2 regions of the Paraburkholderia sp. GAS32 genome follow, and region 2 is predicted to be linked to the other one. Evidence: predicted binding sites of a transcription regulator. Region 2 holds the regulator's gene; the other holds the start of a gene.
The links. Region 2 encodes HrcA, which represses chaperone genes, less so after heat shock. Its sites were predicted from a motif close to TTAGCACTCNNNNNNNNNGAGTGCTAA; they were not measured.

Region 1 (15,190 bases), on a different contig from region 2:
CGACCGAGCTTGACGTCGAACGTGCACGTCTTGAGCGCAGCCGCCTCGCCGGCGTGCGCGAAGCGAACCGCCGTACGTCGCAACAGGCGGCCGTGACTTCCGATGGCCGCGCGATCGAAGTCGCCGCGAACATCGCCACGCTCGACGACGCGAAAACCGCCGTCGACAACGGCGCCGATTCCGTCGGCCTGCTGCGCACCGAACTGCTGTTCATTCACCGCGCCTCGGCACCGACCATCGACGAACACCGCCAGAGCTATCAGGCCATCGTCGAAGCGTTGAGCGGCCGCACCGCGATCATCCGCACGCTGGACGTCGGCGCGGACAAGGAAGTCGATTACCTGACGCTGCCGCCCGAACCGAATCCGGCACTCGGCCTGCGCGGCATCCGCCTCGCACAAGTGCGCCCGGATCTGCTCGACGATCAGTTGCGCGGCCTGCTCGCGGTGCAACCGCTCGGCGCCGTACGCATCCTGCTGCCGATGGTGACCGACGTGGGTGAATTGATCCGCATCCGCAAACGCATCGACGAATTCGCCCGCGAATCGGGCCGTACCGAACCGATCGAAGTCGGCGTGATGATCGAAGTGCCATCGGCTGCCTTGCTCGCCGATCAACTGTCGCAACACGCGGATTTCCTGTCGATCGGCACCAACGATCTGACGCAATACACGCTTGCCATGGACCGTTGCCAGGCCGATCTCGCGGCGCAAGCGGACGGCTTGCATCCGGCGGTGCTGCGCCTGATCGCGGCGACCGTGCAAGGCGCGAACAAACATGGCAAATGGGTCGGCGTATGCGGCGCACTGGCGGGCGATCCGCTGGCCATGCCGCTGCTCGTCGGCCTCGGCGTGACCGAGCTTTCGGTGGATCCGGTGTCGGTGCCGGGCATCAAGGCGCGTGTGCGCAACCTCGATTATCAGTTGTGCCGTCAACGCGCCCAGGATGCACTGGCGCTCGAATCGGCGCAGGCGGTAAGAGCAGTAAGCCGCGAAACCTGGCCTTTGGACTGAACCCCACACAGTCCGCAACCAGCTTCGCATAGTCAGGACGTATCGCTACAAAACTCAACGACGACTGTCGACAACGAGACAAGGATTGGAGGTGTCAATGGATGGGAATCCGTTTCTGAAGATTCAGCGCCTGGGACGCGCGCTGATGCTGCCGATTGCAGTGCTGCCGGTTGCCGGCTTGCTGCTGCGATTGGGCCAACCCGATGTGTTCAACATCAAGATGATCGCCGACGCCGGTGGCGCGATCTTCGACAACCTGCCGTTGCTGTTCGCAATCGGCGTGGCGGTCGGCTTCGCGAAAGACAACAACGGCGTGGCAGGTCTCGCGGGCGCGATCGGTTATCTGATCGAAATCGCGGTGATGAAGGACATCAACGACAAGCTCAATATGGGCGTGTTGTCCGGGATCGTGGCGGGTATCGTCGCGGGCTTGCTGTACAACAGGTACAAAGACATCAAGCTGCCCGACTACCTCGCATTCTTCGGAGGGAAACGCTTCGTGCCGATTGTCACCGGTGTGGTCTGTCTGGCGATAGGCATTGTGTTCGGTTACGTATGGCAGCCGGTGCAAGGCGTCATCGATACGGCCGGCCATTGGCTGACCACTGCGGGTGCGCTCGGCGCGTTCGTGTTCGGCGTGCTGAACCGTTTGTTGCTCGTCACGGGGCTGCATCACATCCTCAATTCGCTGACGTGGTTCGTGTTCGGCAATTTCACGCCGCCGGGTGGCGCGGCGGTGACGGGCGACCTGCATCGCTTCTTCGCGGGCGACCCGACTGCAGGCACGTTCATGACGGGCTTCTTCCCGGTCATGATGTTCGGCTTGCCGGCTGCCTGTCTCGCGATGTATCACGAGGCACCGAAAGAGCGCCGCGCAATGGTGTTCGGCCTGCTGGCGTCGATGGCGCTCACCTCGTTCCTGACGGGTGTGACCGAGCCGATCGAATTCAGCTTCATGTTCCTCGCGCCGGTGCTGTATGCGATCCACGCGGTGCTGACGGGCTTGTCGCTGGCGATCTGCTCGGCGCTTGGGATTCATCTCGGTTTCACCTTCTCGGCTGGCTTTATCGACTACGTGCTGAACTACGGCCTGTCGACCAAGGGCTGGTGGGCGATTCCGATCGGCCTCGTGTACATGGTCGTGTACTACGGCCTGTTCCGCTTCTTCATCCGCAAGTTCAACATGGCAACGCCGGGTCGTGAACCTGCTGCAGAAGAAGAACAGATCGAGTCGTTTGCGGCTGGCGGTTTTGTGTCGCCGGTGGCGGGTGCCGCCGTGCCGCGCGCACAGCGTTATATCGCCGCGCTGGGTGGCGCGTCGAACCTGTCGGTGGTGGATGCCTGCACGACGCGTCTGCGTCTGTCGGTGGTCGATGCCAGCAAGGTCTCGGAAAGCGAACTGAAGACGATTGGTGCGCGTGGTGTGCTCAAGCGCGGCTCGACCAATGTGCAGGTGATTATTGGACCGGAAGCGGACATCATCGCTGATGAAATTCGCACGGTGATCGCACAAGGTGGTGGCGATGCGGTGAAGCCGGTGGCTGCCGTTGCGCCTGCTGTCGCTGCGGCTCCTGTGGCGACTGCAAGCGGTGCTCAGGGCGGTCCGCTCGACCCGGATCCGTTGCGTTGGCTCGCCGTGTTCGGCGGCGCGGGCAACGTCGTGTCGCTGGATGCCGTGGCGGCAACGCGTCTGCGGATCGTGGTTCGCGATCCGTCTGCGGTTGATCGTCAGCGTCTTGCTACGCTCGATACGGCGTGGGTTTCGGCCGACACGTTCCATATCGTAGTCGGCGACGCAGCCCAGCGCTATGCCGCACAACTGGCGACACGCCTGTCGCCCGATACGGGTGCCGGTACGGCGCCGCAGCCTGCGTAATGCAACGTTGAGGAGCGGCCTGCGCCGCTCCATTACTGCGCTTCTGTTCCGATGACGCAGCAATAAAAAAGCGGCACCTTGAATCAAGGTGCCGCTTTGCGTTTACCGGCTTGAGCCTAACGGCGCGCGACCGGCAGCGGTTCCATCAACGTGCTTTCTGCTTACTCGTTTCCAAAGGCCGGCGCGTTTCCAGCCACATCACGTTGATAATGCCGAACGCCAACGCCACGCCAATGCCGAGAAGCCAACTGAAATACCACATCACAAACTCCTGTTATCTGTATTCCTGATCAATACATTGAATGGTGATTTTCTTCGAGCGCCGCGGCGGTCACCTTGCCTCGCATCACGCGATACACCCAGCTCGTGTAGATCAGGACGATCGGCAGGAAAATGATCACGGCGATCAGCATGATCTGCAGCGTCATGCGGCTCGAGGTCGAATCCCACACGGTCAGGCTGCTGCGGCCATCGAGCGAGGAGGGCATGATGAATGGGAACATCGAGAAGCCCGCCGTCAGGATCACGCCGATGATCATCAGCGTGGTCGCCAGGAAGGCGCTCTTTTCAAAACGCGAGCGCGCCAGCAACAAGGCAAGCACGCCACCGACGAGGCCGGCCACCGGCGCGATCACCATCCACGGATAGTTTGCGTAGTTGGTGAGCCACAGGCCGGGTGCGCCGATCACGTTCTTCAGCAGCGGGTTGGCCACCGTATCGAGCGGCGCGGCATCGACGATCTGATAACCGCCGATCATCGTGGCGATCAGCGCGCCGGCAAGCAGGAACAGCACCACGGCGGCGAGCGAAGCGATCCGCAGCGCCAGCGACGCACGCTCGGCGACGACGTCGTCTGCCTTCATCTTCACGAAGGCTGCGCCGTGAGCGGCCAGCATCGACACGCTAACGAGCCCGCACAGCACAGCAAACGGGTTGAGCAGGGCGAAGAAACTGCCGTGATACGTGACGCGCAGATCGGTGTCGAACGAGAACGGCACGCCTTGCAGCAGGTTGCCGAACGCCACGCCGAACACCAGCGCCGGGACGAAGCCGCCGACAAACAACGCCCAATCCCATGCGCTGCGCCAGCGCGGGTCTTCACGTTTGCTGCGGTAGTCGAAGCCGACCGGCCGGAAAAACAGCGAGAACAGCACCAGCAGCATCGCGAAGTAGAAGCCGGAGAACGACGCGGCGTAAACCAGCGGCCACGCGGCGAACATCGCGCCGCCCGCTGTGATGAGCCACACCTGATTGCCTTCCCACGTCGCGCCGACCGTGTTGACGACAATGCGTCGCTCGGCGTCGGTCTTCGCGATGAACGGCAGCAGAATCGCCGCGCCCATGTCGAAGCCGTCGGTGAGCGCGAAGCCGATCAGCAGCACGCCGATCAACACCCACCAGATCAGTTTGAGGGTTGCGTAATCCATGATGATCTTTCCCTTGGAACAGAGTGGCGGCGAATCATGCGGCCGTGTTGGTCGGCAGCGACTGATTCAGCGGCTGTTGTTGTTCGTGGTGATAGCGCCCCGTGTGCAGCGACGAAGGCCCGAGTCGCGCGTACTTGAACATCAGCATGATTTCGATGATGAACAGCACCGTGTAGAACACGACGAAGCCGGCAATGCTCAGGTACAGATCGCCCGGCGTTAGGCTCGATGCGGACAACGCGGTCGGCAGAATGCCGGCGATGGTCCACGGTTGACGGCCCACTTCAGCAACGATCCAACCGAATTCAGCAGCGAGCCACGGCAACGGAATTGCCCATACTGCCCAGCGCAGGAACCAGCGGCGTTTCTCCAGCAGCAGGGAGCGCTGCGCGCAAAACCAGAACGCCAGTACGAAGGTCGCAAGGAACAGGATGCCGAGGCCGACCATCAGGCGGAACGAGAAGAACACGGGCGCCACCGGCGGAATCGTCTTCTTGGCGGCCTGCACGATCTGATCCGGCGTGGCGTCGGTGACGTTCGGGGTGAACTGCTTGAGCATCAGGCCGTAGCCGAGGTCCTCCTTGTGCGCGTCGAAGGCGGCTTTGACTTCGTCCGTGGCGTCGCCCTGTTTGAGCCTTTGCAGCGCGGCATAGGCGAGCATCCCGTTCTTGATGCGCACTTCGTTCTGGGCCATCAATTCCTTTAGGCCGACCACCGGTTCGTCGATCGAGCGCGTGGCGATGAGGCCGAGCGCATACGGAATGCGGATCGCATAGTCGGTGCGTTCTTCCTTCTGATTCGGAATGCCGATGATCGTGAAGGGCGCGGGTGCGGGCGCCGTTTCCCATTCGGATTCGATGGCGGCCAGCTTGACCTGCTGAACTTCGCCGGTGCGGTAGCCGGATTCGTCGCCGAGCACGATCACGCACAGTGTCGAGGCCAGACCGAAGCCGGCGGCAATAGCGAACGAGCGCAAGGCGAACTCGGTGTCGCGGCGCTTCAGCAGATACCACGACGACACACCGAGCACGAACATCGAAGCGGTCACGTAACCGGCCGATACGGTGTGCACGAACTTCACCTGCGCGACCGGATTGAACAGCACCGAGAAGATGCTGTCGAGTTCCATGCGCATGGTCTGGTAGTTGAAGGTGGCGCCGACCGGATTGTTCATCCAGCCGTTGGCCACCAGAATCCACAGCGCCGACAGGTTCGAGCCTAGCGCGACGAGGAACGTGACGCCCACGTGCTGCACTTTCGAGAGCCGCTTCCATCCGAAGAAGAACAGGCCGACGAAGGTCGACTCGAGGAAGAACGCCATCAACCCTTCAACGGCCAGCGGCACGCCGAAAATGTCGCCGACATAGTGCGAGTAGTACGACCAGTTGGTGCCGAACTGGAATTCCAGCGTGAGACCGGTGGTGACGCCCATCGCAAAGTTGATGCCGAACAGCTTGCCCCAGAACTGGGTCATGTCCTTGTAGATCTGCTTGCCGGTCATTACATAGACGGATTCCATGATGACGAGCAGCCAGGACAGACCGAGCGTGAGCGGCACGAACAGAAAGTGATAAAGCGCCGTGATGGCGAACTGGAGGCGCGACAGTTCTACGACTTCGCTAACGGGCATGTTGACCACCTTGGGACGGATGCGAGGCAGGCACGGACAGCAGCGCCTGCGCGACTTGTTCAGGCGGCAGCGACATATGCTCCGCCTGCGGATGATTGAAAAAAGCGTACTTGAGCGCCATCAGCAGTACGAATTTGATGGCGAGGACGATGGCGATATCCCGCGCCAGCGTCGGACCGCGTACCCAGGCGGCGAGCCGTTTGCGCAGGCTCGAGCGAGGGTTGTTATTGCGATTCAGGGCTATGGTCATGATCGGTAGAAGGCAACTTCACACCGGTTTAACCGGCTGGATCCAGGCCGTTTCAGGGGCCTGGCAAGTTCATCCCGATTCTAGGAGCAATGACCTAGTGCGCGTAAGTTCGGCACTGCGGCATTGGGTCGCGAACGTCACGCCGTCTGAACAGTATTGCTATGGGGTTTGTGATACGTCAAGAAACACGTGTTTGGTGGGCATGTCCTTGAGTGAGTGCGCGTGCGTCTTCGATTGAGCGCAGGCATTGTCGAGCGGGCACAAAAAAGCCCTGCCTTCTTGCGAGGGCAGGGCTCTGCAGCTAAACAGCGCGCGCCAGACGAGCCGGCACGACTCAAGCTTTAAGTGTTACGCATATTCACTCAACGCGCCGCGCATTTTCTTCATTGCGCTCGCCTCGATCTGGCGAATACGTTCGGCCGACACGCCGAATTCGTCGGCCAGTTCGTGCAGCGTCGAGCCGCCCGAACCATCGTCTTCCACCTTCAGCCAACGTGCCTCGATGATGCGGCGGCTGCGGGCGTCCAGCGCGTCCAGCGCGCTCGCGATACCGTCGCTATGCAGCTTGTCGCGCTGACGCGAAGCCAGCACCGCAGTCGGCTCGCTATGCGAGTCGGCGAGGTAGGCGATCGGCGCGTACGACTCTTCGCCGTCTTCGACCTGGCCTTCCAGCGCGATATCGCCGCCGGACAAGCGCGTTTCCATCTCGGCCACTTCTTCGCGCTTCACGTTCAGCTCTTTGGCAAGACCTTCGATCTCGTCCGGCGTGAATGCGCCCAGGCCCTGCTTGTGGCTGCGCAGGTTGAAGAACAGCTTGCGCTGCGCTTTGGTGGTGGCGACCTTCACCATCCGCCAATTGCGCAGAATGTATTCGTGGATCTCAGCCTTGATCCAGTGCATGGCGTACGACACGAGGCGTACGTTCTGCTCGGGGTCAAAGCGCTTCACGGCCTTCATCAGGCCGATATTGCCTTCCTGGATCAGGTCGGCATGCGGCAGTCCATAACCAAGGTAATTGCGCGCGATCGATACGACCAGCCGCAGGTGCGACAGGACGAGACGGCGCGCGGACCCGAGGTTGTCCTGCTCGCGAAATTCGGTGGCGAACTGGCGTTCTTCCGCCGGCGTCAGCATCGGAATCCGATTTACGGCCTGGATGTAGGCGTCGATATTGCCCAGTTGACCGGGCAGCAGCGAGGAATGCGAGAGCGCCAGTGCACCTGCCGAAGCGGCCTTAGCCGATGACGGGCTCAAAGTACTCGGAAGGGTCATTGCATGGCTCACGTAGGAAACTCCTTTGGAATCAGACAAAAGCGTATTCAGGTAAACGACTCCAGCGTTGGATGTTAGCACTCTGATTTGCCGAGTGCTAATACTTAGAGGCTGTAGGGACATCCAAGTTCCGCAAATTCCTATTGAAATTTAGATTTTGATAGTAATGGTATACCTTTATGGCCAGGTGTGTGTGAGTCGCAGGATTTACCTGACAAAACGCCTTCATTCTTATAAATGACCGATATTTTCAAAAATAGAAGTGACTAATTGCGGAAATTTTGCTTTCTTCATACGATCCGCCGGATGTACATTGTCTTTAGAATAAACGGGACAGTGATCTACTGACCAACGTTCGACTAGCTCGGGTGTGCGATGAAGAACAAAAAAAATGCGTTGCGTGGTGTGGTTCTAAAAGGCGCTTCGGCGGCCATCCTGTTTGGCGCTTCGGGACTGGCGGCAGCCGACCAGTTCGGCGTGCAGATCGCCGGCGGCCTGGGAGATAACCACATTAAAAAGCTCGATCTCGGCCTGGTCTGGGATCCGAATCTGACGTGGTGGCAGATCGGCGATTGGCACTTTTCGCTGATCGGCGAAGCGCACGTGGCCTGGTGGCATACCGACGAAGGGAATGTGCACGAGAACATCGGCGAGATCGGTGTGACGCCGATCATTCGCTTCATCGACGGAGCGGGCGCGATTCGCCCTTACGTCGAAGCGGGCGCCGGTATCCGCCTTCTGACGAGTCCGAGAATCGCCACTGACCTCACGCTCTCGACCGCGTTCCAGTTCGCCCCCATGGCGGGTGTCGGCCTGCAATTCGGCAGTCGTCAGCAGTACGAGGCGGGCTATCGCTTCCAGCATATTTCCAATGGCGGTATCAAAGAGCCGAATCCTGGTATAAATTTCCACCAGCTATATTTGCAATATAACTTCTGACGACCGTGGCCACGTTCGGCTCACCGGTGCAAGGGGCTGAGCAATGGCGGCAAAGATAATCGAAGCGATTCGCGGGCTCGAGCGAGAACGCTTCCGTGCGATGGTCGACGGCGACGGGCAGTCGCTCGATGCGCTGCTCGCGGACAACGTGAGCTATGTCCATACGAACGGCAAGCGTGAAACGAAGCGACAGTTCATCGACGGTATTACCGCCGGGCGCCGCCGCTATCGGCAGATCGAGGTGCAGTCGCAAGAAGTGCTGCCGGTGGGGCGCGAGACCTGCGTCGTCACCGGGCGCGCGCTGATCGAAATGGAAGCGAACAACGGAGCGCTGCTGTTTCCGATCGCGTACACGGCGATTCACACACAGGAAGATGGGCAATGGCGCCTGATCGCCTGGCAGGCGACGCGTTGCGCGATCGAGTGAGCCTTGTGAGCCCACTTCGTTTCGCTGGTCGCAGTTGGTGAGCGCCTTGTGAGCACTCGAACGGCACGAGCAGGCGGGTCGCACCGCCCATGCTGAATTCGCCGCCTGGTGGGTTCGGCCGGGCGGGTTTTGATGCAGTTGCGCCGCCGCGAACGCGGTCTGAACCGCGACGGTCGGCTCCGCCCCGCCTCAAGCCACTCAGGCAGCGACGCGCTGCAGATCCTCGTCGCTCCACACCGGCCGCTCTGCAGCATCGCCCGCATACGGATGCCGCGGATGCACCGGAATCTGATTGCAGCGCTCGACCACGCGCCGCACCGCACCAATATCCGAAAAGTCGAGGCCTGGGTCGACGCCCTGCGCGTCAAGGTTCATCGCGAGCGTAACGAGGTCCACGTTGCCCGTGCGCTCGCCGTTGCCGAACAGACATCCTTCGACGCGATCCGCGCCCGCCAGCAGCGCCAGTTCCGTAGCAGCCACGGCGGTGCCGCGATCGTTATGCGGATGCACCGACAGCACGATGCTGTCGCGATAACTGAGATTGCGGTCCATCCATTCGATCTGGTCGGCGAACACGTTGGGTGTCGCGGCCTCGACGCTAGCGGGCAAATTGACGATCATCTTGTCGTCGCGCGTGGGCCGCCACGTCTGCGCAACTGCGTCGCATACTTCACGCGCGTACGGGAGTTCGGTCGTGTTGAAGGTTTCGGGCGAATACTGGAACGTCCAGTGCGTATCGGGCCGCGCGTGCGCATGTTTCTTGATGAGGCACGTGCCTTCCACAGCCAGTGCCTTGATCTGCTCCTTCGACTGGTTGAAGACGATCTTGCGAAACGACGGGCAGATTGCGTTGTACAGGTGCACGATGGCGCGCGGCGCGCCCTCCAGCGATTCGAACGTGCGCGCAATCAGTTCGGCGCGTGAGGGCACGAACACTTCGATCGTCACGTCGTCGGGAATGCGGTTTTCTTCGATCAGTTTGCGCACGAAATCGAAGTCGGTTCGCGAGGCCGACGGGAAACCGACTTCGATTTCCTTGAAGCCGATCGCTACCAGCATCTCGAAGAATTCGAGTTTTTGTACGGCATTCATCGGCTCGATTAGTGCCTGATTGCCGTCACGCAGATCGGTGCTCATCCAGATCGGCGCGTGGTTGATCGTGCGGCTCGGCCATTTGCGCCCGGTGAGGCGCACTGCGGGAAAGGGACGGTATTTTTCAGCGGGATTGCGCAACATGAAATTGACCCTCGCGCTTCGTCCGAAGGGTAAACGGACGAACGCAAACGACTACAGGTTGTGAAGAACTACGGTCGGGGGTGAGACAGTAACTGCGGGGAACTGCGGAACGGCTTTGAGGACCGCGCTTTGGGCAACTAATCTGGGTGATTCAGGCTGCCAACGCGCGGCGCTACGTCTGACTTACGCTAGACGTAGCGATAGGGGCCGCGCTAGGCGGCCGGAGGTAATTCGGAGGGTGTTCGGAAGGGAACGCATAGGTCTAATGTATGACGGCTCGCAGCGGCATGTCAACCCGGGGCCGCCGTCCTGGCGCGTGAATGCAATGCCGCAAGCGCTGCGTTGCACTCACGCCGCGCGCATCACACGGGTATTTTCGCGACGTCGACGATCAGCTCCACTTGCCGTTCGATCGCGCTCGGGACAGGCGCTTCGCCGCGCAACACGGCGTCGATCCACGCGGCCGTGGTCGCTGCGTCGCGAGCTTCGGGCAAGTCGACTTCAGGCGCGTCGGGCGACGAGCGCTCATGCGGCACGCGCGTTTCGCAGATGCCGTCGTGCAGCCAATCCACTTGCACCTGGCGGCGCGTGTCGGCCACCGCTTCGCCTTCGGTGCCGCGCGCGAGCAGGGCGCCGCCCTCCGCGGCGGCCGGGTGCGTGTTGAACAACTGCGTGAGACTGTCGCGATACGGCGGATGCGTGTAGTTCACGAGCCGCAGCCCGGCGGGCGCGAACGGCTGCAGAATTTTCACGAGCGTGTGCGTCGAATTGCGTACGCCCATCCTCCGGCGCAGGGAGAGAAGATGCGCGAGCTTCGGCGCGAGTACCTCGATCGGTGCGAACGCGAGACGGCGCTCGGCGAGACCGTCTTCGATGTCGGCGTGCGATCGCGCATGCGGGATCTGCAGATGTGTGAAGATTTCAGCGCTGGTCACGCGGCCCGGATCTTCCGTGACACCATGCACCAGCACCGGCACACCTTCGCGTGCCAGCAGCAGCGCGAGCAGCGGCACCAGGTTGGGCTGTTTGCGCGCGCCGTTGTAGGTGGGTATCGACACGGGCCGGAATGCCGCGTGCGGCAGATGAAGCGGTTCGAACGACGCCTGCGCGCCGGCCAGCATGGCGGCGAGTTCGTCTGCGGTTTCGCCTTTCACGCGATACGCGAGCAGCACGGCGCCGAGTTCGAGATCGGCCACGCGGCCGTCGAGCATCGCGGTGTAAAGCGTGCGCGTATCTTCAGCAGTCAGCGCGCGGGCGCCGTTCGGGCCGCGGCCGATTTCCTTGATATAGCGGGCGCAGGGGAAAAGATTGGCGGTGTCGGCGGTGTCGGTCATCGGGCGCAGTGGGACGGGGGCGTGCCGCCTTGGGGCGGTCGGCCGGGGAATTCAAAGGACGCTATCCAGTGTGAGTATCGCATCTATAGCGGCGAGGCGGTCCGGCGGGCCGGCGATCCCGTGAGACGATGCGGCGGAATCGCCGGTCCGCGCGTGCCGGTGCCGATCCGCTGCGCGGCGCTTTGCCGCGCGTTACACTCGATGTTTTATCGCCGCGCGGGCGCGGCACAATCCAGAAACGGAGAACGGGATGAGTTACGTATTTGCACCCGCACCGGTCGTTGCGGTGCCGGTCGTGGGGTCCAGCGAGCAGTTCGCGGTGCGTCGCATCTACTGCGTGGGCCGCAACTACGAGGCGCACGCGCGTGAGATGGGGCACGATCCTGACCGCGAACCACCGTTCTTCTTCGCCAAGCCGTCCGATGCCGTGCTGTATGTCGCGCCCGGTGCGACCGGCGAATTCCCCTATCCCTCGCAATCGAAGAACGTCCACTTCGAGATGGAACTGGTGGCGGCGATCGGCAAAGGCGGCAAGAACATTCCGGCCGAAAGCGCACTCGACCACGTGTACGGTTATGCGCTCGGTCTCGACATGACACGCCGCGATCTGCAGGCCGAAGCGAAAAAGCTGGGCCGTCCGTGGGATACCGCAAAGGGCTTCGATCACTCGGCGCCCCTTGGTCCGATCCATCCGGTCACGACAGTCGGCCATGTCGGCAAGGGCGCGATCTGGTTATCGGTGAACGGCGAGGAAAAACAGAATTCGGACGTGTCGCAACTGATCTGGTCGGTGGCCGAGACGATTGCCTATCTGTCGACACTGTTCGAACTGCAACCTGGCGATCTGATTTTCACCGGCACGCCGGAAGGTGTCGGCGCGGTGGTGCAGGGCGACCTCATGAAGGGCGGCGTGGACGGGCTCGGCGAGCTCAACGTACGCGTCGTCTGAAGCGCGGTGGGAGGAGACACATAACATGAAGCTTTACAGCTATTTCCGGAGTTCGGCGTCCTATCGCGTGCGCATCGCGCTGAACCTGAAGGGCCTGCCGTACGACTATGTGCCGGTGCACCTCGTGCGCGACGGCGGCGAGCAGTTGAAGCCCGAGTATCGCAAGGTGAATGCGGACGGCATCGTGCCCACATTCGTCGACGGCAACGAAGTGATGCCGCAGTCGCTCGCGATCATCGAGTATCTGGAAGAAACGCATCCCGAACCGCCGCTCTTGCCCGGCACGCCGGCCGAGCGCGCGTATGTGCGCTCGGTAGCGTTGCAGGTGGCGTGCGAGATTCATCCGCTGAACAATCTGCGCGTGCTGAAATACCTGAAACACACGCTGTGTCTCGACGACGACGCAAAAGACGCGTGGTACAAGCATTGGGTCGAAGCGGGTTTTGCGACGCTCGATGCACATCTGGCGGGCGATTCGCGCACCGGCAAGCTGTGCTTCGGCGACACGCCGACACTGGCTGACGCCTGTCTGATTCCCCAGGTATTCAACGCCCAGCGCTTCAAGGTGGATACGGCGAAGTTTCCGACGATTCAGCGCATCTACGAGCACGCAATGCAGATCGACGCGTTCGCTCGTGCAGCGCCCGGTGTTCAGCCCGACGCGGAATGATGCGGTGATTTGAATGAAAAAAGGGCGCTCGGTGAAGGGCGCCCTTTCTGCTTGTTCTGCGACGAACGTTGCTGCGTTCAACCGCCCAGCAACGCGTCCGAAAACTCTTCCGCGCTGAACGGCTGCAAGTCCTCCACCTTTTCGCCGACGCCGATGAAGTACACCGGAATCGGACGCTGCCGCGCGATCGCCGCGAGAATGCCACCCTTCGCCGTGCCGTCGAGTTTGGTGACGATCAGGCCGGTGAGGCCGAGCGCGTCGTCGAAGGCCTTCACTTGCGCGAGACCATTCTGGCCGGTGTTCGCATCGATCACCAGCAGCACTTCATGCGGCGCGCCGTCTTGCGCCTTGCCGATCACGCGCTTTACCTTGCGCAGTTCTTCCATCAGATGCAACTGGGTCGGCAGACGGCCGGCCGTGTCCGCCATCATGACGTCGATCTTGCGCGCACGCGCGGCGCCGACCGCATCGTAAATCACCGCTGCCGGGTCGCCGCTTTCCTGCGACACCACCGTCACGTTGTTGCGCTGGCCCCAGATTGCAAGTTGCTCGCGCGCGGCTGCGCGGAAGGTGTCGCCCGCAGCCAGCAGCACCGACTGATCGAAGCTCTGCAGATGCTTGGCGAGCTTGCCGATGCTGGTGGTTTTGCCTGCACCGTTGACGCCCGCGATCATTACGACCAGCGGTTGCGCGCGGCCGAGCATCAGCGATTTTTCCAGCGGCTTGAGAAGGTCGATCAGCAGCGTGCGCAGCGCTGCTTTCACCTGCTGAGGATCGGTGAGGCGTTCGGTGCGCACTTTTTCGCGCAACGATTCGAGCAGGAATTCGGTGGCTTCGACGCCCGCATCCGACATCAGCAGCGCCGTCTCGAGTTCTTCGTACAAGTCTTCGTCGATCTTCGCGCCGACGAAAATGCCGGTCAGGCTCGAACTCGTTTTCGACAGACCGGTCTTCAGGCGCGTGAGCCACGAGCGCTTTGCGCTCGCGTCCTGCATAGGTGGCGGGACGATTTCGACGGTTTCGAGCGCGGGTGCTTCGGGTTCGGGCTCATTGATGGACGCGGCAGCAGCCGGTTGCGTATCGGCGCTAACCGGAGCAACCGGCCGCGGCGCCGACGGCGCGACGGGCGCTTGCGGCGCCTCTACGGCGGGTTCGGGCGCGAGGGCTTCCGGCGCCGTCTGCGATTCTTCTGGCGCGTTATCGGACTCTTTCGAACCCTTGAATCGTTTGAAAAAGCTGAACATGATCTGGCGTGGTGAGAGCGCGCGCCGATGCGCGCAGCCGGGACGGGCCCGTGGGAGCGGCAGGCAGCGTTGCGATGCGGGATGCAAGGCGCTGGAAGCCGCACATTTTATCAGGCGCGCCGCCGCCCGTCGTATTGGCCGAACGGCCAGGCTGGACGCCCGGCGCCCCTGTGGTAACGTTGGCGCTCCAGTCCGCACGCATCGGCGTCGCGGGTGCCCTTATAACGTAATCGAAACTGCATGCCCCGTTCTGCTCCTTCACGCGCCCACGGCGCTTCGTCCAAAGGCGGCAAGCCGCACGCCATCCGTATCATCGGCGGCGACTGGAAGCGCACACCGCTGCCCGTGCTCGACCTCGACGGCCTGCGCCCCACGCCCGACCGCGTGCGCGAAACGCTGTTCAACTGGCTCGGCCAACGGCTGGACGGCCAGCGCTGCCTCGATCTGTTCGCCGGTAGCGGCGCACTCGGCTTCGAAGCTGCCTCGCGCGGCGCGGCGCGGGTGTTGATGGTCGAGCGCAATGCGCGGGCCGCCAGCCAGTTGCGCGCGAACCAGGAACGCCTGGCGGCGCGTACGATCGAAATCGCGGAAGCCGACGGCTTGCGCCTCGCGGCGAGCCTCGCCCCCGGATCGTTCGACGTGGTGTTTCTCGATCCGCCGTTCGACGGCGATCTGCTCGACAAGGCGCTCGCTCTGGCCGTGCCGCTGCTGAGCCCGGAAGGTTTTCTGTACGTGGAGGCAGGCGATGCGCTCGAACTGGATGGGAATGAGACGCTCGCCGGTTGGGAAGTCGTGCGGCAAGGCAAAGCTGGCGCTGTCCACTTTCATTTGCTGCAGCGCGAAAATAAGGAATAATGCGCGTTCCAAAACAAGCAGCGGACGGGTACCGTCACGCGTGCGGTCGGTGCCAAATGCGTCGCGTG
Region 2 (15,190 bases):
GCTGTGGCACGACGTGCAGACACGCTGGCAACAATTTGAAGCGAACGGCGAATATCCGGTGCCGGCGCTGCATCGCGCGATGGACGAAGTCCTCGACATGCAAACCGAGAAACTCGCGATCCACAAGCGCTTTTCGTCGGATATGCGCGAGATCTGGGGGCTGCAACTGCGCCTCGAGAAACGCTCTGGAAGAAGCGCGCTGAAGCTGCTGGAACACCAAAGATTTAGAGCGGGGTATGATTTCCTCCTGTTGCGCTGCGAATCGGGCGAACTCGATGAGTCGGTCGGTGCGTGGTGGACGGAGTTCATCGAAGGAGACGTCGCTGCGCGGGAGACTTTGCTCACGCAAGGCGGGAAGGACCGAAGCCCCAGAAAACGACGGCGGCGCAGCAGTGGCGCGAGGAGCCGCAAACCGGGCGACGGAATGGAGGGCGGCACGCAAGCCGAACGCACAGCCAACGACGCGGGCCATGACGGCCCGCACGAAGACTGACACAGCGTTGGCAGTTGCCGTCGAACGATAGTTGCAGGAAGTTATGCCATGACGGTTGCCTATCTCGGCCTCGGCGCGAATCTCGGGGACGCGCGCCAGACCCTGAAAGACGCGGTGGTGTGCCTGGCACAACAGCACACCATCTCCGTGCTCGCCAAGTCGAGCCTGTATCGCACTGCCCCGATCGACGCGGGCGGTGACGACTATTTCAACTGTGTCGTGAAGGTCGAAACGACGCTCCCCGTGCGGCATCTGCTAGCGCTATGCCACAAAATCGAGCATCAGTTCGGTCGTGAACGGCCGTTTCGCAACGCCCCGCGCACGCTCGATCTGGACATCCTGCTGTACGGCGATCAATCGATCGACGAAGCCGATCTGATCGTGCCGCATCCGCGTTTGATCGAACGCGCCTTTGCACTCGTGCCGCTCGTCGAGATCGACCCAACGCTGATCATCCCGCAACACGGCCGTGCGGAGGCGCTGCTTGGTGGCGTGCACGATCAACGCATCGAAAAGGTGAAGGGGCCGTGCCAGTGTCCGATGCTCAATGCATTGACCGCCGACGCCCCTGCCAGGGACAAGGGTCGTTGCGAATGAATTCGCCGCCACTCACCGTCACCGCGCCGCAACTGCGGCCGCCCTTCGGCTATCTCGCGATCGAAGGGCCAATCGGCGTCGGCAAGACCTCACTGGCACGGCGGCTCGCCCAGCGTTGGTCGATGCAGGAACTGTTCGAGCGGCCGCAGGACAATCCCTTTCTCGAACGCTTTTATCGCGACACCACGCGTTATGCGCTGCCCACGCAATTGCACTTCGCCTTGCAGCGCGCGCAGCAGGCCCAGAACGTGGCAGCCGCGCATGTGGCGGGCACACCGCTGATTGCCGATTTCATGACGCAGAAGAACGACATCTTCGCGCGTCTGACACTGCAGGAAGACGAGTGGCAGCTTTATCGCGCCCTCGCCGCGCGAATCGGCGTGAGCGCACCTGCGCCGGATTTCGTGGTCTACCTGCAAGCCAGTCCCGAAGTGCTGTTCGCGCGTATCCAGAAACGCGCGGTGCCAATGGAACTGCAGATTTCCGATGCGTATCTGCACGCGCTCTGCGACGCCTACAACGAGTTTTTCTATCACTACGACAGCGCACCCGTGCTGACGGTCAACGCTGAACATCTGAATCCGCTCGACTCGGACGCGGACCTTGCGCTACTCGCCGAACGCATCGAAACCATGCGCGGCCGCAAGGAATTCTTTGTCAAAGGCACGTCGCTTTAAGCGACGCGCCGCTCTTCTTTCCAACGGATTTCCCCATGACCTATTTGCAGGAAGCGAGCCGGAACGCCATCACCGTCCCGAAACTGCAGGCGATGCGCGACGCTGGCGAAAAGATCGCCATGCTGACCTGTTACGACGCGAGCTTCGCCGCGCTGCTGGATCGCTCGGGCGTCGACGTGCTGTTGATCGGCGACTCGCTCGGCAATGTGCTGCAAGGCCAGGCAACCACGCTGCCAGTCACGCTTACCGACATCGCGTATCACACGGCGAGCGTCGCGCGAGCGCGGCCCTCGGCGCTGGTGGTCGCCGACCTGCCGTTCGGCACGTACGGCACGCCGGAAGACGCCTTCAGAAGCTCCGTGGAACTCATGCGTGCCGGCGCGCAAATGGTGAAACTCGAAGGCGGTGAGTGGCTCGCGGACACGGTGCGCTTTCTGGTCGAACGGTCGATTCCGGTGTGCGCGCACGTCGGCCTGACGCCGCAATCGGTGCATGCGTTCGGTGGTTTCAAGGTGCAGGGCAAGACCGATGCCGGCGCGAGCCAGGTGCTGCGCGACGCGCTCGCCGTGCAGAATGCAGGCGCCCAACTGATCGTGATAGAAGCGATTCCCACGCTGCTCGGCAGTGAAGTCACGAAGCAATTGCGGATTCCGACTATCGGCATCGGCGCGGGTCTGGATTGCTCGGGTCAGGTGCTGGTGCTACACGACATGCTGGGAATTTTCCCAGGCAAGCGGCCGCGCTTTGTGAAAGATTTCATGCAGGGGCAGCCGAACATTCAGGCTGCCGTGGAAGCGTATGTGCGTGCTGTGAAGGACGGCTCGTTCCCGGGGCCGGAGCATACGTTCTAATTACGCGGTCTGTTAGCGGATTACATCAATCGGGCGTAATTGCGCCCGATTGATGTGTTGTCCCGTTTGGTCCTGTTTTGTCCTATTTGGGACCCGTCCGATATCGCCTGAAAACCTGATCGTCTATCTTCGTCTACCTTGTTAACGCGGCGCTGCCGCAAGCCGAAGAGAGATGACCATGAGCCCCTTTTGCCTGATCGATGTAGCGGAAATCCGCAATCACGCCACCGCACCGCATGACTTGCGGGAATCCACTTGGCACGCCCGCTTGTCCGGATGGATGGCCCGCTTGCTGCACGCTCGCCACAGTTGAGCCGCTGTGGCGGCATGCGTCACCCAAAGCCGGTAGCACGGCTACCTCAAGCCTCGCCCCTCCCACCTTAGCCCAGCACTCGCGCCTTTACCGCGCCTCGCAGTGCGTTGCACACCAGAAGTGCTTCGGCATTCTGCACATCGACTCGAGTTAGCACGCGTTCAGCAGCGCGAAGGCCGGTATCCTCCAGCAACACACCTCGCATGATCCCGGGCAGCACGCCCGACTCTAATGGCGGCGTCCACCACCGTCCCGCCAGCTTCACAAACACGTTCGACCGGCCGCCTTCGGTCAACTCGCCGCGCTCGTTGAAGAACAGCGTGTCGAATGCGCCTTTCGCTTCGGCTTCGCGCCAACCGCGATCGTATTCGGCGCGGCGCGTGGTTTTGTGGCGCAACAGCGGATCGTTGGCGTCCGTCGTGGGGAAATCGTGATCCGGCCCAAGCAGCACGCCGACCGTCGAGTCGGCCAGCGGCGTCAGCACTGCCGCCGTTATTTGTGCCGCGCCGTTTTTGCTCAACGCGAGGCGCACACGGTGCGGGATTTGCGTTGGCAACGCCGCACATCTTTCTGCAATTTGCGCGCGAATTTCGTTTTCATCGTCGAGTTTGAAACCCAGCGTCGCGGCGCTCGCGGAGAGTCGTGCGAGATGACGCGACAGATTCCGCACGCCCTCTTCCCGCATCGCATACATCGTTTCGAAGAGCTCGAAACCCGGCTCGGCGCCGGTCAGAAAGCTGGCCTTCAATTGGCACTCCGCATATTCGTCGGCGGCGAGGCTGTCGAGCACGATGCCTGCGCCGACCCCCATCTTGCCTTGCAGTTCGCCTGGTTGTGCGGTCGGGGTTAAGGTCAACGTGCGGATCGCGACAGATAGGCAGAAGTTGCCGCAGGCGTCTTCGCTTGTGGTGGCATCGAGCCAACCGATCGCGCCTGTGTAAAGACCCCGCGGCGTGCTTTCCAATTCCTCGATCAACTGCATCGTGCGATGCTTCGGCGCACCGGTGATCGAGCCGCATGGAAACAGCGCACGCATGATCGTGGCGAAAGACGTGCCGGCGCGCAACGTCGCATGCACCGTCGACGTCATCTGCCAGACCGACGCATACGGCTCGACCGAAAACAGCGCCGGCACACTGACCGAGCCTGTCTGCGCCACGCGCGACAGGTCGTTGCGCAACAGGTCGACGATCATCACGTTTTCGGCGCGATTCTTCGGGTCATTCGCGAGGAAATCGGCGGCGCCGCGATCCGCGTCAGGATCTTCCGACCGCGGCGCCGTGCCTTTCATCGGACGGGCGCGCAGCAGCGCCCCTTCCTTCTCGATGAACAGCTCCGGCGAGCACGACAGCACCCACTCGTCGCCCGGCAACGCGATCAACGCGCCGTATGGAACCGGCTGACGCACTCGCAGCCGCCGATAAAGCGCGGTCGGCGAGCCGAATACATCGAAACCAAGCCGATACGTGTAGTTGACCTGATAAGAATCGCCCGCGCGCAGGGCGGCATGGATCGCATCGATCGCTTCGTTGAATTGCTTTGGATCGACGCTCGCGCGCACGTTTGCGGTACCCGCTACCGACGCCTCTGCCGTCCCGCCGTCGCGCGCCATGAGCCACGCGTCGACCTCGTCGCGCGACAGCTTCTCGCAACGTTCGAACAATAAAAAACGCAGCGTAGCATCGCCACGCTGCGTTTCTTTCAATGCCTGGTGAGAAAGGCAGCCGTCCAGAAGATGCCGGCCAAACTCATAGTCGGCGAGCACGACGGCATGCAAACCACGCCGCGTATCCGCGGCCACGGTCTCGCACACGACTTCGAGTTGCGCGGCGTCCGCGCAAACCCGCTCATGCACAAAACCCATGTACAGACGACTCGAACGGCGCGCCGCCGTCGCGTCGCAATCGTCGAGCAACGCGAATACTGCATCGCGCTCATCTGCCGTCATGCTTACCGCCACATCAAACCGCTATTAATCGAAGAAGCTCTTTACCCGATCGAACCAGCTCTTGCTCTGCGGGCTATGCCGTGCGCCGCCTTCCACGAGTGCCTTCTCGAATTGCTGAAGCAACTCGCGCTGCGGCTCCGTGAGCTTGACCGGCGTTTCGACTTGCACGTGCACGTAAAGATCGCCGGCAATGCTCGAGCGCAGACCCTTGATCCCCTTGCCACGCAAACGGAACGTCTTGCCCGACTGCGTGCCTTCCGGCACCGTGAAGCTCGCGCGGCCCGCGAGGGTCGGCACTTCGATTTCGCCGCCGAGCGCCGCCGTGGTAAACGGAATCGGCATCTGGCAATGCAGGTCGTCGCCGTCGCGCTCGAATACCGAGTGCTGCTTGATGTGAATCTCGACGTACAGATCGCCCGATGGACCGCCGTTGATACCCGGCTCACCGTTGCCGGCCGAGCGGATGCGCATGCCGTCGTCGATACCTGCCGGGATCTTCACTTCCAGCGTCTTGGTTTCCTTCACCTTGCCCGCGCCGTGGCAATGGCCGCACGGCTCAGGGATATAAGTGCCCGTGCCATGGCACTTCGGGCAGGTCTGCTGGATGCTGAAAAAGCCCTGCGACATCCGCACCGAACCCGAGCCGCTACAGGTCGGACAGGTTTCCGGCTTGGTGCCGGGCTTCGCGCCCGAGCCGTGACAGATTTCGCACGACACCCAGCTCGGCACGCGAATCTGCGTGTCGTAGCCGTGCGCGGCCTGTTCCAGCGTGATTTCCATGCTGTAGCGCAGATCGGCGCCGCGATACACCTGCGGGCCTGCGCGGCCGCCACCGCCGCGTGCGGCGCCGCCGGCCGCCTGGCCGAAGATGTCGCCGAAAATATCGCCGAATGCATCGGCAAAACCGCCGAAGCCTTGCGCACCGGCTCCGCCCATGTTCGGGTCGACGCCCGCGTGGCCGTACTGATCGTACGCGGCACGCTTTTGCGAGTCCGACAGCATTTCATAGGCTTCCTTCCCCTCTTTGAAATGCTCTTCCGCATCCTTGTTGCCGGGATTGCGGTCGGGGTGGTGCTTCATCGCAAGCTTGCGATAAGCCTTCTTGATTTCGTCGTCGCTCGCGTTCTTTGCGACGCCCAGAACCTCGTAGTAATCCCGTTTCGCCATATCGGTTCAACGCCACTCGCGCAATGCGACGCGGTGGCTCCTCTTGAATGCTGGAGTCTTGCGACTCGTGCGGCCGCTGTTTCCCGCCGCTTTCACGCGACTCAAAACAACGCCCTCCATAAAACAAATGTGCCCGGAGAGCCCAAAAAGGCTCACCAGGCGCGATAACCGCTTTGCAGGTTCATGCACCCGGACGGGAGCAAACCGTTTTGCAGCCAGGCCGCACACATCGCTGTGTGCGGCTTTACGGTCAGATTGCGACCCGGCTTTAGTCTTTCTTCACTTCCTTGAACTCGGCGTCGACCACGTCGTCCTGCTGCTGATGGCTCGCGCCACCCGCCGATGCGCCTGCACCTGCCGCGCCCGCTGCCGCAGCTTCGGCACCTTGTGCAGCCTGCATGTCGGCGTACATCTTCTCGCCCATCTTCTGCGAGGCCGTAGCCACCACTTCGATCTTGGCTTCGATCGCGGCCTTGTCGCTCGAACCGCTCTTCAGCGTTTCTTCGAGGTCCTTCAGCGCGGTTTCGATCGCTTCCTTCTCCGTGGCGTCCAGCTTGTCGCCGTATTCGGTGAGCGCCTTCTTCGTGCTGTGGACCAGCGCGTCGCCCTGGTTGCGGGCATCGGCCAGCTCACGCAGCTTGTGATCTTCTTCCGCGTTCGCTTCGGCGTCCTTCACCATCTTCTCGATTTCGGCTTCGGACAGACCCGAGTTCGCCTTGATCGTGATGCGGTTTTCCTTGCCGGTCGCCTTGTCTTTCGCGCCGACGTGCAGAATGCCGTTCGCGTCGATGTCGAAGCTCACTTCGATCTGCGGCGTGCCGCGCGGTGCCGGCGGAATGCCTTCAAGGTTGAACTCGCCCAGCAGCTTGTTGCCCGCTGCCATTTCGCGTTCGCCCTGGAACACCTTGATCGTCACGGCGCCCTGATTGTCGTCAGCCGTCGAGTAGACCTGTGCGTGCTTGGTCGGGATCGTGGTGTTCTTGTTGATCATCTTCGTCATCACGCCGCCGAGCGTTTCGATGCCGAGCGACAACGGGGTCACGTCGAGCAGCAGAACGTCCGTGCGGTCGCCCGACAGAACCTGGCCTTGAATCGCGGCGCCAACGGCCACGGCTTCGTCCGGGTTCACGTCACGGCGCGGTTCCTTGCCGAAGAACTCCTTGACCTTGTCCTGCACCTTGGGCATACGCGTCATGCCGCCGACCAGAATCACGTCGTCGATCTCGCCAACCTTCACGCCTGCGTCCTTGATCGCCGTGCGGCACGGTTCGATGGTGCGTTCGATCAGTTCTTCAACCAGTGCTTCGAGCTTGGCGCGCGTAATTTTCAGGTTCAAGTGCTTCGGACCCGACGCGTCGGCCGTGATGTACGGCAGGTTGATTTCGGTCTGCTGGCTCGACGACAGTTCGATCTTCGCCTTTTCCGCCGATTCCTTCAGGCGTTGCAGCGCGAGCACGTCTTTCGACAGGTCGACGCCCTGTTCCTTCTTGAACTCGCCGATGATGTAATCGATGATGCGTTGGTCGAAGTCTTCACCGCCGAGGAACGTGTCGCCGTTCGTGGACAGCACTTCGAACTGCATTTCGCCGTCAACGTCAGCGATTTCGATGATCGATACGTCGAACGTACCGCCGCCAAGGTCATACACCGCGATCTTGCGGTCGCCCTTTTCGGCCTTGTCCAGACCGAATGCCAGAGCGGCTGCGGTCGGTTCGTTGATGATCCGCTTCACCTCCAGACCGGCGATGCGGCCTGCGTCTTTGGTAGCCTGACGCTGGCTGTCGTTGAAGTACGCGGGAACCGTAATCACGGCTTCGGTGACCGGCTCGCCGAGGTAATCTTCAGCGGTCTTCTTCATCTTGCGCAGCGTTTCCGCGGAGATTTGCGGCGGTGCGAGCTTCTGGTCGCGCACTTCGATCCATGCGTCGCCGTTATCGGCTTTCATGATCTTGTACGGCATCAGAGCGATGTCTTTCTGCACTTCCTTTTCTTCGAAGCGGCGGCCAATCAGGCGCTTGACCGCGTACAGCGTGTTCTTCGGGTTCGTGACCGACTGACGCTTCGCAGGCGCGCCGACGAGAATCTCGCCGTCTTCCATGTAAGCGATGATCGACGGCGTGGTGCGCGCGCCTTCCGAGTTCTCGATCACCTTGACCGAATTGCCTTCCATGATCGCCACGCACGAGTTGGTCGTGCCGAGGTCGATACCGATGATTTTGCCCATTTTTACTAATCTCCTGACTTTGATCGCTGCGGGAATCGCCGTTTTTGCCCATCTGGCGGTACGGCGATCCGCTCTGAATTCCTACCTGCACTCAACATAAGTGCGTCCGCATCGTTTTCAAGACCTCTTTTACGATGCGGTCTTTAATTTTTTTCAATCGGTCGAACTTTTGCCGCTTTTTTCACCATTTGCGTACTGCCGACCACATTGCCCGCACAGATCTTGTCCCGCGCGACCGCGACCGCCGCCTCGAACTGCCCCAGGCCGTGCCAGCTGGCTGCCTCGGTAAAAGAAGAACCATGTGGGCACGCCGTGAAGCATGAACGCAGTGGCGTCAACGGGAATGTTGGCCATCACGGTGCCTGTCGGGCGGACCGGCTGATAACCAGGTCCCTGATGCGGCGTCCGAGGCAGCTCGTGCGGCGGCCTCAGATGCTTGCTTACTTCGGCGCCGCGACAGTCACTAGGGCCGGACGCAGCACGCGGTCGGCGATCACGAAGCCCTTTTGCAGCACAGCAACGACGGTGTTCGGTTCCTGATCGGCCGGCACCATCGAAATAGCCTGATGACGGTGCGGGTCGAACTTCTCGCCAACCGGGTTCAGGGCAACGACGCGGCCCTTCTCCAGCGCGCCGGAGAGCTGGCGCAGCGTAAGTTCGACGCCTTCGCGGACCTTTTGCAGGTCGTCGGACGAGTGTGCAACAGCCGCTTCGAGGCTGTCGACCACCGGCAGCAAATGCTCAGCGAAGCTTTCGATCGCGAACTTGTGGGCCTTGGCGACATCTTCCTGGGCGCGGCGGCGCACGTTCTCAGTCTCCGCCTTCGCCCGCAGGAAGCTTTCCTGCAGCTCGGCGAGCTTCGCCTCTGCTTCGGCCAATGCGGCTTCCGCGCCGGTTGCCGGCGCTTCAGGCGCAGCATTTGCAGCCGCGTCCTGCTGGGGTGCTGCAGCCTCGGCGGCCTGGCGCGCGGTTTCGTCGGCGGGCGTGGGATTCTGGCTCGTCGGGTTCTCTTGCGTGTTTTCCATGTCGCTGACAGTCGTTAAAAGGTTAAAGCTAGTGGTGGCGGCAACGCGTCAAAAGCTGTCGCAATTTGTGCGTTGCAAAATTGCGACAGACAACTTGGTGCGTGAGCGCGTATCGAAACGGCAGATGGGGCCGGAAAGACCCAATTCAAGCGCATCTCCCGGAACTTTTCACACCGCGGACCTGCGGCAGAAATGCCCGGTTACAACCATTATTGCGTCGCAATCAGATTGAGATTGAGTGCGCCCAACAAGTGGCCTATGCTCCATTAAAGCGTCGGAAAAGACACGTTAACCCTAATCTAACGTAAGCCTTACCGATAATTTTCAATTACCACCTGATTCGCCTGTTTCCGTCTCGAATCTTCCCAAGGGGAGTACCGTGAAACTGACCTTTGCAATATCGGTGGTCGCATTGGTACTGATCGCGGGCACCACGACCATCTGCATGTCCGGGGCCGTCAACGATCACACCACCGAGTACGGCGGTGTGCACGCGACGATGGAACAACTGTTCAATCCCCACCTGAAAGTTTGTCGATAGTGCGCCGGTCGCGCTTGGTCGGCCTGCCGTGCAAAGCGGCGGCCGGTTCGCGGTATGTCTTGCGCCGCTCCTGCTCGACCTGCCGCTTCACCTTGCTCTCTTCGGTTTCCGCATAAAGCGTCTGCGCGACGCTGGCCGGGCCGCGCACGTCGCATACGCCCAGCACTTCCACCTGCCAGACAATCCGCTCGATTTCTATCTCGACCAGGTCGCCTACGCGCACATCCTTGGCCGGTTTGACACTCGCGCCGCCGATGCGCACGTGCGCTTTTTCGACGGCATCCGCCGCGAGCGAGCGGGTCTTGAAGAAGCGCGCCGCCCAAAGCCATTTGTCGATGCGCAGCTTCGCGCCCGGTTCGGTTGAGATCCTGTAATTCATGAGCCTGCTTAAGCCCCGGTCGTGTGCGGCACCGGCACCGCTTGAACGGGCCAGCCCTGCAGATTCTGCGCGACGATTTCGCCGAGCGCGGCGATCCACGGCTGCGAGGCGTTCAGGCAGGGAATTCGATGGAATTCCTTGCCGCCCGCCTGCAGGAACTCGTCGCGCACCTCCATGCCGATTTCTTCAATCGTTTCAAGGCAGTCGGCGGTAAAACCCGGACAGAACACGTCGGCACGCCGCACGCCCGCCGAGCCCAATTCCTTCAGCGTGGGGGCGGTGTACGGCTGCAGCCACTCAGCCTTGCCGAAGCGCGACTGAAACGTGACGCGGCATTCCACCTGCGTCAATCCCAGCGCCTGCGTCAACAACGCGCCGGTCTGCTGGCATTGCTCGTGGTACGGATCGCCGAGATCCATCGTGCGCTTTGGCACGCCGTGAAAACTCAGCACCAGCTTGTCGCCTGCCGCGAAATCCGGCCGGCCGTGCTGATGCCAATAGTGATGCACCTGAGCGGCGAGCGCGGCGATATAAGCCGGATGATCGGCGTACTGCCGCACCGTGCGGATTTCCGGCTGATTGCGCATGCGCTTGAGGGCCGAAAAGGCGTCGTCGAACGCCGTGGCCGTGGTCGACGACGAGTATTGCGGATACATGGGCATCAGCAGAACGCGCTCGGCGCCTGCCAGCTTGAGCTGGTTCAGCATGGCCGGAATGCCGGGCGTGCCATAGCGCATCGCGTAGTCGACCAGCACCGTGTAATCGTTCAATTGCAGCAGATGGCGCAAACCCTCCACCTGCTTCTCCGTGAAGACACGCAGCGGCGAGCCTTCCGGCATCCACACGGCCGCGTACTTCTTTGCTGACGCGGGGCTGCGGAACGGCAAAATCAACACGCGCAGGATCACCTGCCAGAGCAGCGCCGGAATTTCGACCACACGCGGATCGGACAGGAACTGCGCAAGATAGCGCCGGACCGCACGCGGTGTCGGCGCGTCGGGCGTGCCGAGATTGATCAGCAACACGGCGACACGGTGTGACGTGGCGTTCTGTGATGGCCGCTCGAGGTCGAAGCGCATAGGCAGCAGGGATAACCGCTTTGGGCGGAGAGTCGGTTCAGGTGGAATTCATTATAGCGGCGCGGTCCATTGCGAGGTCCGCCAGGGACCCCTGGCCATTCGGCCAATTGGCAAGCCGCGCGCTGTCGCGCATCATTTGCAGCATGAGGTGTGCGGCAGCCACGGTGACCGCAGGTTACTGTTGACTAAGCGTCAGCGAAAGCAACCGCGCGGTGATGTCCACGATTGGAATCACTCGGTTGTAGGCCATGCGGGTCGGCCCGATCACGCCGAGCGTGCCGACAATCTTGCCGTTCACCTCATAAGGTGCGGTGACGACGCTCATTTCCTCGATCGGCACGAGATTCGACTCGCCGCCAATGAAAATCTGCACGCCCGCGGCGTGACTCGACACGTCGAGCAACTGAAGGAGACTGGTCTTTTGGTCGAACACATCGAACAGCTTGCGCAGGCGCGCCATGTCCGACGAAAGGTCGGCGACTTCGAGCAGGTTGCGCTCGCCGGAAATCAACACGTGTTCGCCGGTGTCGGTTTCATCCGTGCTGGCCGTGACCGCGGCGTGCATCAGCGTGGTCATGTCGCCGCGCAATTCGTCGATTTCTTCGCGCAGGCGGCGGCGCACGTCGTCGAACGAGAGGCCCGCGAAGTGCGCATTGATGTAATTGGAGGCTTCCACCAGTTGCGAAGGCGAAAAGTCGCGCTGGGTGGCCATAATGCGGTTCTGCACGTCGCCCTCGGGCGTCACGATGATCAGCAGGATGCGCTTGTCCGACAGGCGCATGAATTCGATCTGCTTGAACACGTGGCTGCGGCGCGGCGTGAGCACCACACCGGCGAACTGCGACAGATTGGACAGCACGCTGGCCGCCGCGGCGACGACTTTCTGCGGCTCGCCCGCCTGCAGCGTAGTCTTGACGATACGCATCACCGCTTCTTCGTCCGCGGCGGATTCCACCGTCAGCATGGTATCGACGAACAGCCGGTAACCGCGCGGCGTCGGAATCCGGCCCGCCGACGTATGTGGACTGATTACGAGCCCCAGGTCCTCGAGATCGGACATCACGTTGCGGATCGTGGCCGGGCTCAGTTCGAGGCCGGAATAGCGTGACAACGTGCGCGAGCCGACCGGCTGACCTTCGGCGATGTAGCGCTCGATCAGCGTTTTGAGGAGGGTTTGTGCGCGGGGATCTAGCATGACGGAAAATTTTAGCTCAATGACGCGGCTACAGCGAGCGCTAACGGCGCCAACCCCTGACTATCGCGCCGCCGGTTGGCGGGACGGCGCATGTCATCAAGGTTTCACCATTCTAACGATAATCGCCCAATGCGCCGGCAGCGCGCTTGCGCAGGCTCGCTACCGGGTCTGTCTGCGGTTCTTTTCAGGCCCTACCTATGGTGTAATGCCGGCATGCAAGTGACCAGCCAGTTCAAGACCGTCGCGCTCGTCGGGCGCAACAATACGCCGGGCATCGGCGAGCCGCTGACCGAGCTCGCCTCGTGCATCGCGAGGCGCGGCTTCGAGGTCGTATTCGAAGCCGACACCGCCGCCGAAATTGGCGTAACCGACTATCCGGCGCTGCGTCCCGCCGAGATCGGCGCGCGCGCCGACGTTGCCGTGGTGCTAGGCGGCGACGGCACGATGCTAGGCATTGGGCGCCAGCTCGCGCCCTACCGCACGCCGCTGATCGGCATCAACCACGGCCGGCTTGGCTTCATTACCGACATTCCGATCTCCGACATGCGCGAGATCGTGCCGCAAATGCTCTCAGGCAACTTCGAGCGCGAAGAGCGCATGCTGCTCGAAGCGCGCATCATGCGCGACGGCGCCCCGATCTATCACGCACTTGCCTTCAACGACGTGGTGGTCAACCGCAGCGGTTTCTCGGGGATGGCGGAACTGCATGTCTCGGTGGACGGGCGCTTCATGTACAACCAGCGCTCGGACGGCCTGATCGTCGCCACGCCAACGGGTTCGACCGCCTACGCGCTGTCCTCGCAGGGGCCGATCCTGCATCCGCAATTACAAGGCATCGTGCTGGTGCCGATTGCGCCGCATGCGTTGTCGAACCGGCCAATCGTGCTGCCGGACGACTCGAAGGTGAGCATCCAGATCGTCTCGGGCCGCGAAGTGAACGTCAATTTCGACATGCAGTCGTTCACTTCACTGGAATTGGGCGACACGATCGAAGTGCGCCGCTCGCGCCATACGGTGCCGATGCTGCATCCGGTCGGCTACAGCCATTTCGCGACGCTGCGCAAGAAGCTGCACTGGAACGAATACCCGTCGCACGAAGAAGATACCAAGCCCTGAACGGCCCGAAACGCCGGAAAGCCGGAATGCCGGGCCGCCGGAACACGAACGCCGCCGCTGCCGAACCCTGAATCTCAAGCTCACCAGACGACCTCCATGCTTCGCCACCTCTCGATACGCGACTTCGTCATCGTCGCCGCGCTCGACCTCGAATTCGACAGCGGCTTTACCGTTTTCTCAGGCGAAACAGGCGCCGGCAAGTCGATCCTGATCGACGCACTGGCCCTTGCGCTCGGCGCCCGCGCCGATGCGAACGTGGTGCGCACCGGCGAGAGCCGTGCCGACATCACCGCGGAGTTCGAGACGCATGCGCAAGTCGAGCAATGGCTCGACGAGCAGGCGCTCGGCACGACCTCCGACGACGGTCATCACGGCGGCACCGTCATGCTGCGTCGCGTGGTGGACGCGAACGGCCGCTCGCGCGCGTTCATCAATGGCACGGCAGCGACGCTCGCGCAATTGCGCGAAGTCGGCGAGATGCTGGTGGATATTCACGGGCAGCATGCGCACCAGTTGCTGATGCGTCCGGACGCGCAACGCGAACTGTTCGACACCCATGCTGGCCTCACGGAAACCGCGGCAACCGTCACGCGTACATGGCGGTCGTGGCGCGAAAAGATTCAGGCTGTCGAGCACGCGAAAACGCGCGACCGCGAGCTGCAACTGGAGCGCGAACGTCTCGCCTGGCAGCTCACCGAACTGGACAAGCTTTCGCCGCAACCGGGCGAATGGGAAGAGGTCAACACCGAGCACCGGCGCCTGTCGCACTCGGCCAATCTGATCGACGGCGTGCAAGGGGCGCTCGGCGCGCTGTCCGAATCTGATGAGGCGATGATCACGCATCTCGCCTCGATCGTGTCGAAAGTGCGCGACCTCGCCGAGATCGACCCGGCGCTGAACGATGTGCTGGCGGCGCTGGAACCGGCGGAAATCCAGTTGCAGGAAGCCGCCTATTCGCTCAGCCACTACGCGCAGAAGCTCGAACTGGATCCAGACCGGCTCGCCCAGGTCGAAAAGCGTCTCGACGCGCTGCACTCGGCCGCACGCAAATTCCGCCTGCAACCCGAGACGCTGCCGGAAGAACACGAAGCGCGTCGCGCGCAACTTGCCGCGCTCGACGCCGCCGCCGATCTCGACAGCCTGCACGCGGCCGAAGCCAAAGCCAAAGAAGCCTTCCTCGCCGAAGCAAAAAAACTGTCGAAGGCGCGCGCCAAGGCCGGCAAGGCCCTGGGCGCAGCGGTGACCACCGGCATGCAGGAACTGTCGATGAAAGGCGGCAGCTTCGACGTGGCGCTGGTGCCGTTGCCAGAAGGTGGCGCGCACGGGCTCGAACAGGTCGAATTCCGTGTCGCCGGTCATGCCGGCGTGCCGCTGCGGCCGCTCGCAAAGGTTGCCTCAGGCGGGGAACTGGCGCGGATCAGTCTCGCTCTGGCGGTCATTGCGAGCGCCGCGAGCCCGACACCAACCCTGATCTTCGACGAAGTGGATACGGGAATCGGCGGCGGCGTCGCCGAAGTGGTTGGGCGCTTGCTGCATCAACTGGGTCAAGCTCGGCAGGTGCTGTGCGTCACCCACTTGCCGCAAG

Region 1: a site for HrcA is predicted at 7,543-7,569, ahead of rpoH (RNA polymerase sigma factor RpoH). Genes of this name have one in related genera too.

What each region holds. Positions count from the first base shown of each region.
Region 1 is NZ_JBNPVS010000009.1:104,215-119,404, forward strand. Features, by position in the region: gene ptsP (phosphoenolpyruvate--protein phosphotransferase) at 1-1,013, shown strand, start outside; gene nagE (N-acetylglucosamine-specific PTS transporter subunit IIBC) at 1,111-2,889, shown strand; gene cydX (cytochrome bd-I oxidase subunit CydX) at 3,035-3,151, opposite strand; gene cydB (cytochrome d ubiquinol oxidase subunit II) at 3,180-4,316, opposite strand; gene P3T25_RS13660 (cytochrome ubiquinol oxidase subunit I) at 4,351-5,946, opposite strand; gene cydP (cytochrome oxidase putative small subunit CydP) at 5,936-6,196, opposite strand; gene rpoH (RNA polymerase sigma factor RpoH) at 6,545-7,480, opposite strand; gene P3T25_RS13675 (acyloxyacyl hydrolase) at 7,844-8,407, shown strand; gene P3T25_RS13680 (nuclear transport factor 2 family protein) at 8,451-8,834, shown strand; partial or broken gene P3T25_RS13685 (2-isopropylmalate synthase) at 9,087-10,070, opposite strand; gene ybiB (DNA-binding protein YbiB) at 10,433-11,404, opposite strand; gene P3T25_RS13695 (fumarylacetoacetate hydrolase family protein) at 11,655-12,353, shown strand; gene maiA (maleylacetoacetate isomerase) at 12,379-13,023, shown strand; gene ftsY (signal recognition particle-docking protein FtsY) at 13,101-14,267, opposite strand; gene rsmD (16S rRNA (guanine(966)-N(2))-methyltransferase RsmD) at 14,508-15,122, shown strand.
Region 2 is NZ_JBNPVS010000023.1:77,989-93,178, reverse strand. Features, by position in the region: gene pcnB (polynucleotide adenylyltransferase PcnB) at 1-493, shown strand, start outside; gene folK (2-amino-4-hydroxy-6-hydroxymethyldihydropteridine diphosphokinase) at 542-1,090, shown strand; gene P3T25_RS26215 (deoxynucleoside kinase) at 1,087-1,767, shown strand; gene panB (3-methyl-2-oxobutanoate hydroxymethyltransferase) at 1,803-2,618, shown strand; gene pabB (aminodeoxychorismate synthase component I) at 2,999-4,879, opposite strand; gene dnaJ (molecular chaperone DnaJ) at 4,904-6,046, opposite strand; gene dnaK (molecular chaperone DnaK) at 6,315-8,270, opposite strand; partial or broken gene P3T25_RS26190 (hypothetical protein) at 8,414-8,594, opposite strand; gene grpE (nucleotide exchange factor GrpE) at 8,711-9,295, opposite strand; gene P3T25_RS26180 (hypothetical protein) at 9,675-9,836, shown strand; gene P3T25_RS26175 (RNA-binding S4 domain-containing protein) at 9,808-10,215, opposite strand; gene hemH (ferrochelatase) at 10,224-11,294, opposite strand; gene hrcA (heat-inducible transcriptional repressor HrcA) at 11,470-12,489, opposite strand; gene P3T25_RS26160 (NAD kinase) at 12,703-13,605, shown strand; gene recN (DNA repair protein RecN) at 13,702-15,190, shown strand, end outside.